4 regions of the Heyndrickxia sp. FSL K6-6286 genome follow, and region 2 is predicted to be linked to each of the others. Evidence: riboswitches for the same ligand, from Rfam matches in the RefSeq annotation. Region 2 holds a riboswitch; each other region holds the start of a gene.

Region 1 (3,189 bases), 240 kb from region 2:
GCATTAAGTTGGAGTCTGTCACCACCTCAGCAAAGCTATCTGATACAAACCGACCCGGCGACATCTGATATACAGCAAAGCTTTAATAATTCAGCCTTACAAATTGGCATTTCACTTGGATCCGCAATAGGTGGAATTGTATTAAATAAAACCGGATCAGTAACAAGTACAGCCTGGGTTGGAAGTGCTGTTGTCATTATCGCCTTACTATGTGCAATCTTTTCTTTAACTAGACCGGCAATCACTAGAGAAACATCAACTGTTTCTTAAAAACATGGGGACGGTTCTAGTGCTTCGAAGAAGCATTAGAACCGTCCCTTTGCTTCAAAATGTTCCTCTTCCAATCGAATAATTTCAATTTGGGGATTTAGGTCTTTTAATTTTTTCGCTAAGCTTTCGATTCCAAAGATTTCGGTAAATGTATGGCTTCCTGCGATTAGATTGATCCCTGCAAACTTGGCATATTGGATTGCATATAGTGTTGCTTCTCCAGTTATGTATGTATCGCATCCTGCATCTAACGCACGTTTTATTACTGTTGTAGAGTCACCAGCCCCTGTTAAAACAGCAATTGTTTTAATCATTTGATCATTATTTTTCCATGCACTCACTGGTTCGTTTAATTTTTCAGACATCAATTTAACAAGGTTTGTAAATGAAATAGGATGATTAAATGACCCTATAGAAGGTAACTCATTCCCATTTTCATATTGAGAGTACTGTTTAATCACATCAACTTCAAGAATATTCATTAACGATGTACATGTCCCAAACTCAATATAGTCAAGTGGTGCATGAATAAAGAAATGAGTAATATTATTTTCTTCAAGCATCTTCATACACTGATCTTTCATACCATACAAAAAGTCCCATGCATCATGATGAGTAATCATTAAATCAACATGATTCAGTACAGCTTCTTGGATCGTTTCTAAAGTTAAATTTGTTGCGTAACCAATTTTTGAAAATGATGTTTTGGAAATAAAGGTAAATCCATACTCATCATCTTCATGTTTTACTAATTCATTACCAAATAAATCCTTAATCTGCGTTTGAAATTGTTCTATTTTCATTGGTCCTATCCCCTCAACGGGGACGGTTCTAGTGCTTCGAAGAAGCACTAGAACCGTCCCTTTACTTCCAAGTCTCCATTGTATAAGCCATTTCCCAAAAGCAGTATTCATAATACGCACTCCTCCAAAAGAATTCTTTCATTTCGGATCGGTCTTCTTCTGAAGATGCTTCAGCGAGTTCATCTATTCGTTGTATTTGTTCGGTTACAAGCTCCTTGAACCAATCACCGTTATAAGCGGCTATCCATTCTTGGTAAATCATTTCACCTGGTTGGCAATCCTTCAAATAATTTCCTATATCTTAGTACAACCAATAACAAGGTAAAATAGCTGCGATTATATATCCCAATTTCCCACTTTGAACAGCTCGATACATATGAGAGGTATAAGCATATGCTGTTGGTGCAGGTTTAAAAGCTTTTCTTTCTTCCTCTGATATTTCGAGAAGAGCAGAAAATTTACGATGTAAAGCCATTTCAGCTTCGTATGTACCTTGTGCATGATAAGCCATCCGATTCGTTGTATATAAATCCTTCGATATGGCTGCACCGTATGATTGAACTCTAGCAAAATTAGATAAGTAATAGGAATCCTGTAAAACATAAAAACGGAATTTTTCTATTGCTAATTTGCCATTACCTATACCTTGTACAAATGGATGTTGAAGGCTTGCATCCCACCATTTTTTTGCTTCCTTTCGGCATTCCTTTGCAAATGACATACTCCCTCTTCCTTTCCAAAAATAAAAAACCACTCTCACATACAGGGAAGTGGTTAGAAGACAGAATAAAGATGGAAACATATCATTCTGCTCCACTTCCCTCCGCTAGTATCAACTAGATCAGGTTCAAAGGGTCTTAAAGTTGAACTTTAATCTCAGCCCTTAATAAAGGCTCCCCTAGTGGTCATTATTATCATATTGTCATAATCATCCTAACATACAAAAAATATTATTCAAGGGGTTTTTTCCCTACCTATAATATAATTTATTGATATTCAATATATTTCAATGGAAAATTATAGAGTTTACTTGTAGATAATCGCCCAAACATCCTACTCAGCTCCAATCTTCTCTTTCCATCATGTTATTCTTCTTAATTTTTATGATATAATGATACCGGACATAAAATGAGGAGGATTCCTATGAGCCAACAATCTATTCAGATATCAAAGAAAAACCAAATTATTGAACTTCGTATCACACAGATGGCTATATATTTACAAAGTAAAATCATTGAAGCAATGGATAACGAAAAACATGTTTACTATCTTTTCTTCTATAAAAATCACTATCTAACTTACGTTAAACCCTCCAAACTTAAACGAAAATCTTTTATTAGTGAAGCATTAACTAAAGGTCTAATCTTACCACCTAATCACCCACTAGTCTTTTCTTCCATTACACTAGAACATCCATTTAAGAAGTATTCCTTTCAACAACTAATTAAAAAAGCCGAAAATCTTTTTACTCCACAAGAAGTTGCCTTTCTTACAACCTTTTTTGAATCATTTATTTCGAAGAAGACCATTTTTTCCTACATACAAACGATCTTTTATGATTACCGTCGCAATGGCAAACTGTTTTCAAGTTATCGTATTCTTCGCATCCTGATGGATTTTTGCCCAAATGAGAGCTGGGTAAAAGCTATTGCAAGTGACTTAAATTTTATCAAATATAGCAAGCTCTATGATCAATTAGCAGATGTATTAATCGATAAAGATCCACTCTACATGGAAAATCGACTTTTTAGATTGAAAGAAAATAAACAGCAATATCAAAGGCTAGAGCAACTATTAAAAAATCAATCTAGATGGATGGACTTAATCGGATTCTATCTACAAACTATTAATGAGGAAAATTATCCATCTCTACTCCAATTCATTCAGGTACATTTACCGAAAGATGATATAATCTCCGTATTAGAGGATTTATTCCAAAAAGAGCAACACATTCCAGAATTAATTAATGATCTATTAGATTTGTATCTAGAAAATAAAGATGTAGAGAAGATCATTCAACTATTAATTCGCAGCAAACTTTCCTTAACTACCTCACAAGCCCAAGCTTTTGAAGAGACACTTAATGAAGTGGATCTAAATCCTAGGTATTTTCAAT
Region 2 (3,189 bases):
GCTCATTTAAAACGGAAGCAACCTTTGAAGATAATTGCTGTCCGACTATTGATCGTAATAATGCTTGATAGGGATCATCACTTATTTTTATATTGAGCGGACCAATAAGTTTCATTAGTTGTTGTAAGATAGGATCGGCAGTTCCTAATTTTTGTAATATTATTTGGTTCAATCGAATCACTTCCCTAAATTTTTGATTAACTAGATATGAACTTCATCATTTTAGAATAATATTAACATTATTCAGTTATTTTTAAATCATATAAAAATATTTTTAGATGTAATTTAAGCTAAATTTATTATCAATAGGGGTGGAAAGGAGTTTGGTTACAACTAAAAAAAGAATAAGAGGCATTTTTTATACTCATTTACACATACCTCTAATGGGGTAAGGCATTCGTTCTAAATGTAAACAAAGTGATTGAGGATACAGAAGGACTGCTGTGCACTCTATAATAGAATTAAAAAATTATGGAAGGAAAAAATTATTTCATTACTGTTGAAAAAGCTAATATTCATGACAATGAATGAGATAGAAGGTTTGAATGAAGAGTAAAACAGAGAAAATGAAAATACGTAAAAAGATTGATACATTAGTCATGGATGTATAGTCTATTATTTTAACTTTCTAATGAAAATGATTGATTTTTATCCAGAATATGCTAAGATGGGTTTAATTAAATGAAATTGATCACTAGGGGAGTCTTTTAAGAAGACTGAGACAGAGGTTCTGGACCCTTTGAACTTGATCCAGTTGATGCTGGCGTAAGGAAGTGGCTGTATTTTTCGGTGCGATGAACCGTGAAAATCAGTCCGTCCTTATATCTAGGGCGGTTTTTTTATGCCTTATAACAATAAAATATAGATTCTGCTAGGGGAGCCGAGTTTGGCTGAGAGAGATCAAAGAAGATTGATACCCTTTAAACCTGATCCGGGTGATGCCGGCGTAGGGAAGCGGTCCAAACCTATTTTTTAGGTTGTCTTTTTATGGGATATAACCGCTTTCTTTTTAGGAAAGTGGTTTTTCTGTTGTGGAGAAAAAAGAATTTATCTTCGTTTTCAAAATTACAACGTTCTTGATTTGCCAGCTCTTATCGAAATTAAACAAATTTCGAAAGTTCTTAAGGGAAAGGGGGGTGATTCAATGTCTAAAACTAGAAAACTAACATTGACTTCAATAATTATTGCGATTACTACACTAACAAGTAATATCGTGTTTATTCCAGTAGGGTTTGCGAAAATTTTTCCTGTACAACATATGGCTAATGTTTTGACTGCTGTATTGCTTGGCCCGGTTTATTCCGTAGCACAGTCATTCATCGTTTCATTACTTCGAAATATGAATGGAACTGGTTCTATTTTTGCTTTCCCAGGGAGTATGATTGGTGCTTTTTTAGCAAGCTTTCTATTTTTTAAAACCAAAAAGCTTATATGGGCATTTATTGGAGAGGTAACTGGAACAGGGATTCTTGGTGCGCTCGCTGCCTATCCGATTGCAACTCTGCTTTTAGGGAATAAAGTTGCCTTATTCGGGTTTGTACCGTCTTTCATAATCAGTTCCTTAGGCGGTGCAATTATTGGCATTGTTTTTATCAAAATATTATTCAAAAACAAAATAATAGGGGGAATCATCTATGAAAACAGCTCTTACAATCGCAGGCTCTGATTCAGGTGGAGGAGCAGGAGTACAAGCCGATTTGAAAGCATTCTCTGCATTAGGTGTGTATGGAATGTCTGTTATTACAGCTGTTACAGCGCAAAATACTGTTGAGGTACGATCGGTTCAGATGCTGGATATTTCGATCATTCGTGATCAAATTGCAGCAATATTTGAGGATTTACCGGTGGATGCTGTGAAAATTGGCATGCTTGGATCAGCGGAAATTGTAAAAAATGTGGCTGAAGAACTCAACAAGTATAAACCAAAACAGATAATTCTAGACCCTGTAATGGTTTCAAAGGGAGGACATCATCTTTTATTGACGGATGCTATACAATCCTTAAAGGAAAAATTGCTTCCAGTGGTAACACTTGTAACTCCTAATATTCCAGAAGCGGAATGTTTAACTAATACTAAGATTGAAAATATTGAGGATATGTATCAAGCATGTAGAAATTTAAAAGAGCTTGGGGCAAAATCTGTCCTCCTAAAAGGAGGACATCTTGAAGGAGATCCCAATGATTTATTTTTCGATGGCATGCAATTCACATGGTTAAAAGGGAAACGAATTCATACGAAGAATGTTCATGGGACCGGCTGTACTTTATCCTCCGCAATTACAGCGTATATAGCCAAAGGATACTCTTTGCAGGAGGCTGTTAAAGCAGGTAAATCCTATATTACAAAAGCAATTCAATATAGCATTAATATTGGATCTGGTCATGGTCCTACCCATCATTTTTTTGATATTTATGAGAAAGCTGGTTTAGTAGAAAGAGAGGAAAATAAGGGGGAGTTATAGTGAATAATATCAAAGAATTATTTAATAGAGTAAAAGAGTCGAAGCCACTTATTCATCATATTACGAATACAGTAACCATCAATGATTGTGCCAATGTGACACTTGCAATTGGGGGATCACCTGTAATGGCAACAGAAACGAATGAGATGGAAGAGATGATCCAGTTAGCAGATGCACTAGTGATAAACTTTGGAACCATTCATGAACAGGTTTTTGAATCTATGATTCGTGCTGGCCGTGCTGCAAATCGTAAAGGGATACCTGTAATATTTGATCCTGTTGGTGTAGGTGCAACTTCTTTTCGAACAAGTAAATCACAGATTCTATTAGATCAGGTCAAAATGGATATCATACGTGGGAATGTAAGTGAGCTTCATGCGTTAATTGGTGGAAGTAGTCAAACGAAAGGAGTAGATGCAGGTGAAGTTTCAGTTTCTCCGATAGAAATAGCGAATCGTGCAGCGGAAAAATATAAGTGTTCAATTGGGATAAGTGGCAAGGAAGATGTCATTTCAGATGGAAAACGAACATTCATCCTGCAAAATGGTGATGAAATATTAACAAAAATAACAGGTACTGGCTGTATGTCAGGTTCTATCATTGCAAGTTTTGCTGCAGTAAGTGAAGACCCTTTAAATGCTACGATGGTTGGAATGTCTGTCATGTCAATAGCGGGTCAAAGGGCAAAACAACATCTGAAACTGAATGAAGGTCTAGGAACATTTAA
Region 3 (3,189 bases), 390 kb from region 2:
TACCAGTAATACCGCCTCCAACAATTGCTACATCTACCTCGATATCCTCTAGCAACTCGGAATAACCAGGAATATCCATCCCTTGTTTCCATATCGGTTCAGGAAATTGTGGCATTTTCACTTCTTCGTTTGGCATCTAATCTTCCTCCAAATGCAATTATATACTTTCTATTTTTAACCAAAGGAAGAAATTTCATGTATTCTTTTTTATCGCCACGGATGAATTTTTACATATATTAAGTAAATAATACTCAAAGCTACTTACTAAAACAGAAAGGTGAATTAAACTTAATGACTGAATCATATGAAGACAAAAGATTAACAGATACACCAAAGCAGCCAAAAATCACGATAAATACAGCAATGAGTACCAAAAACCAAAAAAAATATTATCCTGGTCATTCAGTGGCTGATCATAAACAATTAGAAGAGGCAAATACCAACATAGCTGGAGACGAAATAAAGCAACAGAATGAGAATTTATAAATGAGATATGTATACATAAAAAAAGACGCTTTGATTTATGTACTATCCAAAGCGTCCCTTCGTATTTCATTGTTTATTGTTATTGCAGGTAACAGCAAAAATCAATTGTATAAATCTACCCCGATTTACAATATAAGTAGAATTTTAGAAAATTGATTTTTGATTATGCTTGATTAAGCAAATCTTTTAACAAGTCTTGGGCTCATCGTAATGATGATACTTAAAATAATTGCACATAAAAGACCTGATAGAAGCATTGTTGTTCCATTAGCAATTAATGAATATAAGAATGGCGATTGCCCTTCTGGTGCAAATTTACCCCAAAAAATCATCCCAGCTAAAAAATGCCAAAAATAACGACCAATGCTGCCAATAAACGTTGCAACTACAACTAAGAAAATTGTCTTTCCTTTATTACCTTCATGAATATTCGCTTGAATAAATGACCTAAATAGACCTGCTAGACCAATAAAAGAAAAGGCAATAAAAAATTCTATGAACCCTTGAACGGGAGTTAATATATCATCTGCTGCATCTCCCAAAACAATTTGAAGTAGTCCCCATAACAATCCTCCGACAAAGCTTGCTCTCACACCCCATCGAAAAGCAAGAATGAAAATAGGAACCATAGCAAAGGAAACTGAAATCGCTGAGCTTAGTTTTATAGATGGTAATAAATCTAACACAAACGCAAAAGCAGCACATAATGAAATCTCGATCAAAGTTAGCAAACTAAATTTTTTCATAAAAAAAATCCCCCTCTATAGTGTTTTTAAAGAAACGCACCGCAAAAGGGGGAATAAACGATTGCATATTGTAAAAAAAGCAATCCATTATTCAATCCACATCCCTACGCTAGTACTAACTAACAGGTTCAAAGGGTCAGAACAAATATGTTCACTCTCAGCAAAAAAATGCTCCCCTTGTGGTAACGTTCATTAAATTTTCATTAACATTGTACAACAATTTTAATTATTATGAAAGGCATTTTTTTTTAGAGAAACAACTGCATCCCTTTCAATAACTGACTTTTCCCTTTTTTAATCAACTCATGGTATAATTAATAAGATATTATTCTTTTGGAGGTATTTGTCTTTGATTACTGTAAATAATGTAGGCTTACGATTCGGTGAACGTAAACTTTTTGAAGATATTAATATTAAGTTCACACCTGGAAACTGTTACGGACTTATTGGTGCAAATGGTGCTGGGAAATCAACATTTCTTAAAATATTATCTGGTGAGCTTGAGCCTCAAACTGGTGATGTGCATATAACACCAGGCGAAAGACTTGCTATCTTAAAGCAAAACCACTTTGAATTTGAAGAAGAAGAAGTTTTAAAAGTCGTTATTATGGGACATACACGTCTATTCGAAGTTATGCAAGAAAAAGATGCAATATACATGAAAGCTGATTTCAGCGACGAAGATGGAATGAGAGCTGCGGAGCTTGAAGGTGAATTTGCGGAATTAAATGGTTGGGAAGCTGAGTCAGAAGCAGCAATCCTTTTAAAAGGACTCGGCATAGATGAAGAGCTTCATTCAAAAAAAATGGCAGAGTTAACAGGTGCGGAAAAGGTAAAAGTATTACTTGCACAAGCTCTTTTTGGGAAGCCTGATATTTTACTTCTAGATGAGCCAACAAACCATCTAGACTTAAAAGCAATACAGTGGTTAGAAGAATTTCTAATCAACTTTGAAAATACAGTTATTGTCGTATCGCATGATCGTCATTTCTTAAATAAAGTCTGTACGCATATAGCAGATCTTGATTTCAGTAAGATTCAATTATATGTTGGAAATTATGATTTTTGGTATGAATCTAGCCAATTAGCACAAAAAATGGCCCAAGAAGCGAACAAGAAAAAGGAAGAAAAAATTAAGGAATTACAAAGCTTTATTGCCAGATTTAGTGCAAACGCATCTAAATCGAAACAAGCCACTTCACGTAAAAAGCTTTTAGACAAAATTACCTTGGACGATATCAGGCCATCTTCAAGGAAATATCCATATGTACATTTTACACCGGATCGTGAAATTGGAAATGATCTTCTCCGTGTAGAAGAACTATCAAAGACTATCGATGGTGTTAAGGTACTCGATAATATTAGTTTTACAATGAATAAAGATGATAAAATCGCATTAGTAGGTCATAATGAATTAGCAAAATCTACTTTATTTAAGATTTTGGCTGGAGAAATGGAACCCGATAGCGGAACATATAAATGGGGTGTCACAACCTCTCAATCATACTTCCCTAAAGATAACACAAGTTATTTTGAAAATGGCGAATTGACTTTAGTAGATTGGTTACGTCAGTACTCCCCTAATGATCAAAGTGAAAGCTTCTTAAGAGGATTTTTAGGAAGAATGCTTTTCTCTGGTGAAGAAGTGATGAAAAAGGCCAATGTTCTATCGGGTGGTGAAAAAGTTCGCTGCATGCTTTCAAAAATGATGCTTAGTGGAGCCAATGTCTTATTACTAGATGAGCCAACAAACCATCTTGATTTGGAATCCATTACAGCAGTTAATAATGGTTTAATACGTTTTAAAGGTTCAATGATTTTTGCATCACATGACCATCAATTTTTTCAAACCATTGCCAATCGAATCATAGAAATTACACCAAATGGCATTATTGATAAAGAAATGACCTATGATGAATATCTAGAAAATGACGAAATTCAACATCAATTAAAAATG
Region 4 (3,189 bases), 1.6 Mb from region 2:
CGTGGATTTAATGCAAAAGGAAAAAAAACTCATTTTAAAAAAGCGAGGAAATACTCCTATAGTAGAAGCTTGAAATTTATCTTATTATTGGCCTTTATCCTCATCATCGTTGGGAGGTTAACCATATGAATAAAATACGCGTAAACGACTTGAAATATCGATATCCTCACGCAGAGAAGCTTGCACTTAATGACATTTCAATCGAAATCAAGCAAGGGGAATTCATAGGGATTGTTGGAAAAAATTCTTCCGGAAAATCCACCCTTTGCTATGCGCTAACAGGACTCGTCCCACATTTTTTTAAAGGGGCCTATGGTGGACAGGTTTTCATTGATGATTTAGAAGTCATGAAAACTGAAATTAGTGAGCTTTCATTGAAGGTTGGACTCGTTTTTGAAAATCCATTTTCTCAAATTACTGGTTCAAAATTTACGGTAATTGACGAAATCGCCTTCGGGCTGGAAAACATGGGAATAGAGCGCGAAGAAATGAGTACTCGCATTGAGGCGAGCTTAAAATTATTAGATATTGAACATATAAAAGAAAAAAATCCCTTCAGCCTTTCCGGAGGTCAAATGCAGCGTGTAGCGATTGCAAGTGTACTCGCAATGCGACCAGATATATTAATATTAGATGAACCAACATCCCAGCTAGATCCCCAAGGTTCAGATGAAGTCTTTAAGGTAGTTGAAAGCTTAACTAAAGAAGGAATGACAGTCATTATGGCTGAACATAAGATGGAGAAGCTCGCTCAGTATTCGGACAAAATCCTCCTATTACACGAGGGAAAGCTCATTGATTTTGACACCCCTCAAAAGATATTTTCAAAAAAAGATATATTAGATTACGGGGTCTCTCCTCCTATTTTCACAAAAATTGCTCGGGCTTTAAATATTTTTAATAAAGAGGATAACTTACTTCCTGTGACATTAAATGAGATCTTAACAATCAGTCCAATCAATAGTGAACGAGGTGAGAAAAAATGATGCGACTAATTATTAAAGATCTTCATTTCTCCTATTCACTTGAATCTCCTATTTTACATGGGATAAATCTCGAGATTTCAAATCAAAGCACGGCTCTTATAGGTCAGAATGGAGCAGGTAAAACCACTCTTGTCAAATTATTAAAAGGATTATTGACTCCAAGTTCAGGTGAAATTTTAATTAATGGCATCAATACGAAAGAGCAGACTGCTGCAAAATTAGCAAAAACAATTGGGTTAGTCTTTCAAAATCCTAATGATCAAATTTTTAAAAATCGAGTAATGGATGAAGTGATGTTTGGGCCATTAAATATAGGACAATCAGTTAAAGAAGCAAAACAAAATGCAACAGAAGCACTTGAAATGGTTGGACTCAATGAACATGCAGAACGAAACCCTTATGACTTGAGCCTTTCACAACGAAAATTGGTGACGATTGCCTCTGTCCTTGCAATGCGAACAGATATCATTATTTTTGATGAACCGACTATGGGACAGGATCATGATGGAAAGGAAAAGCTTAAAAGAATTATACAACATCTAATTAATGAGGGAAAACTTGTCTTATGCATTTTGCATGACATGGATTTTGTTGCAGAAGTATTTGAACGGACCATTATTTTTAACCAAGGAAAAATCCTTTTAGACGGTGATACACGAACCGTTTTTTCCAACGAAGAAATACTAAATAAAGCTTATCTAGAACAACCCTATATTACCCAATTAGGTAAGCAGCTTGGCTTTACCGAAACATTCTTAAATGAAGATGAACTTATCGCACAGTGCAAGGCACGATACAATAATATTTCTATTGAATCGCTTTTTCACTTGTAAAAAATAAAAAGGTATGGCATAGTAACGTTGAAAGATTGAAAATTGAATATCTACTATTTAAGTTGTAGGGGGACCAGTGTTGCTGGTTGAGATTGTATCCGTAAGATACTGACTCTTTGAACCTGATCTGGTTGAGACCAGCGGAGGGAACATATTGAATATATTTATTTTGTATGTTTATATGTGCCCTAGGTTACGAACCTAGGGCTTTTTATTTGAAAGACTAGTCTCTCAGCTACCATCCTTTACAGCTTAGTACAATCTAACAAGGAGGAAATCAAGTGAAAAAGTGGTTAATGATTATTGTTAGCTCATTGCTTTTATTAACAACAGCTTGCAGTAATAGCAATGATTCAGCAAGCAGTAAGAAAAAAGGATTAAAGCATGTGACTGTAGTTTTAGACTGGACACCAAATACCAATCATACAGGATTATATGTGGCAAAGGAAAAAGGATATTTTAAGGAAGAAGGCTTAGATGTTGATATTATTCAGCCTGGAGAGGCTGGTGCTGATCAGCTTGTTGCTGCTGGAAAAGCACAATTCGGCATAAGTGCTCAAGAAAGTATTACAGAAGCACGTATACAAGGTGTACCGATTGTTTCGATTGCTGCCATCATTCAACATAATACATCTGGTTTTGCTTCTCCAAAGGAAAAAAATATTACTTCACCAAAGGATTTCGAAAATAAAACGTATGGTGGCTGGGGTGCACCCGTTGAAAAAGCAGTCCTTGATTCTTTAATGAAAAAAGAGCATGCAGATGTAGAAAAAACGAAGATCATTAATATGGGTGAAACAGACTTTTTTACCGCAGTAAAAAGAGATATTGATTTTGCCTGGATTTATTACGGCTGGACTGGGGTCGAAGCGGAACTTCGCGGCGAGAAAATTAATATGGTCTATTTAACCGATTACTCTAACAAACTAGATTACTATACACCTGTATTAACGACGAATGAGAAAATGATAGAAAAAGATCCAGAAACGATTAAACATTTTCTTGCTGCGACTTCCAAAGGATATACATATGCCATTGATCATCCAGACGATGCAGCAGATCTATTAATAAAAGCCGTTCCTGATTTAGATCCAAAACTTGTGAAAGCTAGTCAAAAATGGTTATCACCAAAATATCAAGATGATGCCGCGCGTTGGGGTGAGCAAAAACAAGAGATTTGGGAAAACTATGCTAGCTGGATGTATGACAATCATCTATTAGATAAAAAACTAGATAGCAAGAAAGCATTTACAAATCAATTTTTACCAAAATAATAGAGGAGTGATTAAGTATGGCAAATGCATTATTAAGTATTCAAATAATCCCAAAGACAAAAAACGGTGAAAATGTGATACCTTACGTAGACGAAG

The links. A riboswitch is a leader RNA that binds a small molecule or an ion and turns the genes downstream of it on or off. The one in region 2 is predicted to bind thiamine pyrophosphate.
Region 1: it holds a riboswitch for thiamine pyrophosphate, as region 2 does, so the genes downstream of both, tenA (thiaminase II) here and thiW (energy coupling factor transporter S component ThiW) in region 2, are expected to answer to the same signal.
Region 3: it holds a riboswitch for thiamine pyrophosphate, as region 2 does, so the genes downstream of both, thiT (energy-coupled thiamine transporter ThiT) here and thiW (energy coupling factor transporter S component ThiW) in region 2, are expected to answer to the same signal.
Region 4: it holds a riboswitch for thiamine pyrophosphate, as region 2 does, so the genes downstream of both, MHI39_RS05435 (ABC transporter substrate-binding protein) here and thiW (energy coupling factor transporter S component ThiW) in region 2, are expected to answer to the same signal.

What each region holds. Positions count from the first base shown of each region.
Region 1 is NZ_CP152029.1:2,955,518-2,958,706, forward strand. Features, by position in the region: gene MHI39_RS14980 (MFS transporter) at 1-270, shown strand, start outside; gene MHI39_RS14985 (Nif3-like dinuclear metal center hexameric protein) at 306-1,073, opposite strand; partial or broken gene tenA (thiaminase II) at 1,135-1,794, opposite strand; TPP riboswitch at 1,875-1,983, opposite strand; gene MHI39_RS14995 (hypothetical protein) at 2,217-3,189, shown strand, end outside.
Region 2 is NZ_CP152029.1:2,714,910-2,718,098, reverse strand. Features, by position in the region: gene MHI39_RS13715 (DNA-3-methyladenine glycosylase) at 1-172, opposite strand, end outside; TPP riboswitch at 687-789, shown strand; TPP riboswitch at 864-970, shown strand; gene thiW (energy coupling factor transporter S component ThiW) at 1,145-1,666, shown strand; gene thiD (bifunctional hydroxymethylpyrimidine kinase/phosphomethylpyrimidine kinase) at 1,635-2,462, shown strand; gene thiM (hydroxyethylthiazole kinase) at 2,462-3,189, shown strand, end outside.
Region 3 is NZ_CP152029.1:2,322,388-2,325,576, reverse strand. Features, by position in the region: gene MHI39_RS11705 (FAD-dependent oxidoreductase) at 1-136, opposite strand, end outside; gene MHI39_RS11700 (hypothetical protein) at 292-486, shown strand; gene thiT (energy-coupled thiamine transporter ThiT) at 660-1,232, opposite strand; TPP riboswitch at 1,317-1,420, opposite strand; gene MHI39_RS11690 (ATP-binding cassette domain-containing protein) at 1,582-3,189, shown strand, end outside.
Region 4 is NZ_CP152029.1:1,069,668-1,072,856, reverse strand. Features, by position in the region: gene MHI39_RS05450 (energy-coupling factor transporter transmembrane component T) at 1-129, shown strand, start outside; gene MHI39_RS05445 (ABC transporter ATP-binding protein) at 126-986, shown strand; gene MHI39_RS05440 (ABC transporter ATP-binding protein) at 983-1,819, shown strand; TPP riboswitch at 1,876-1,985, shown strand; gene MHI39_RS05435 (ABC transporter substrate-binding protein) at 2,101-3,093, shown strand; gene MHI39_RS05430 (thiamine-binding protein) at 3,111-3,189, shown strand, end outside.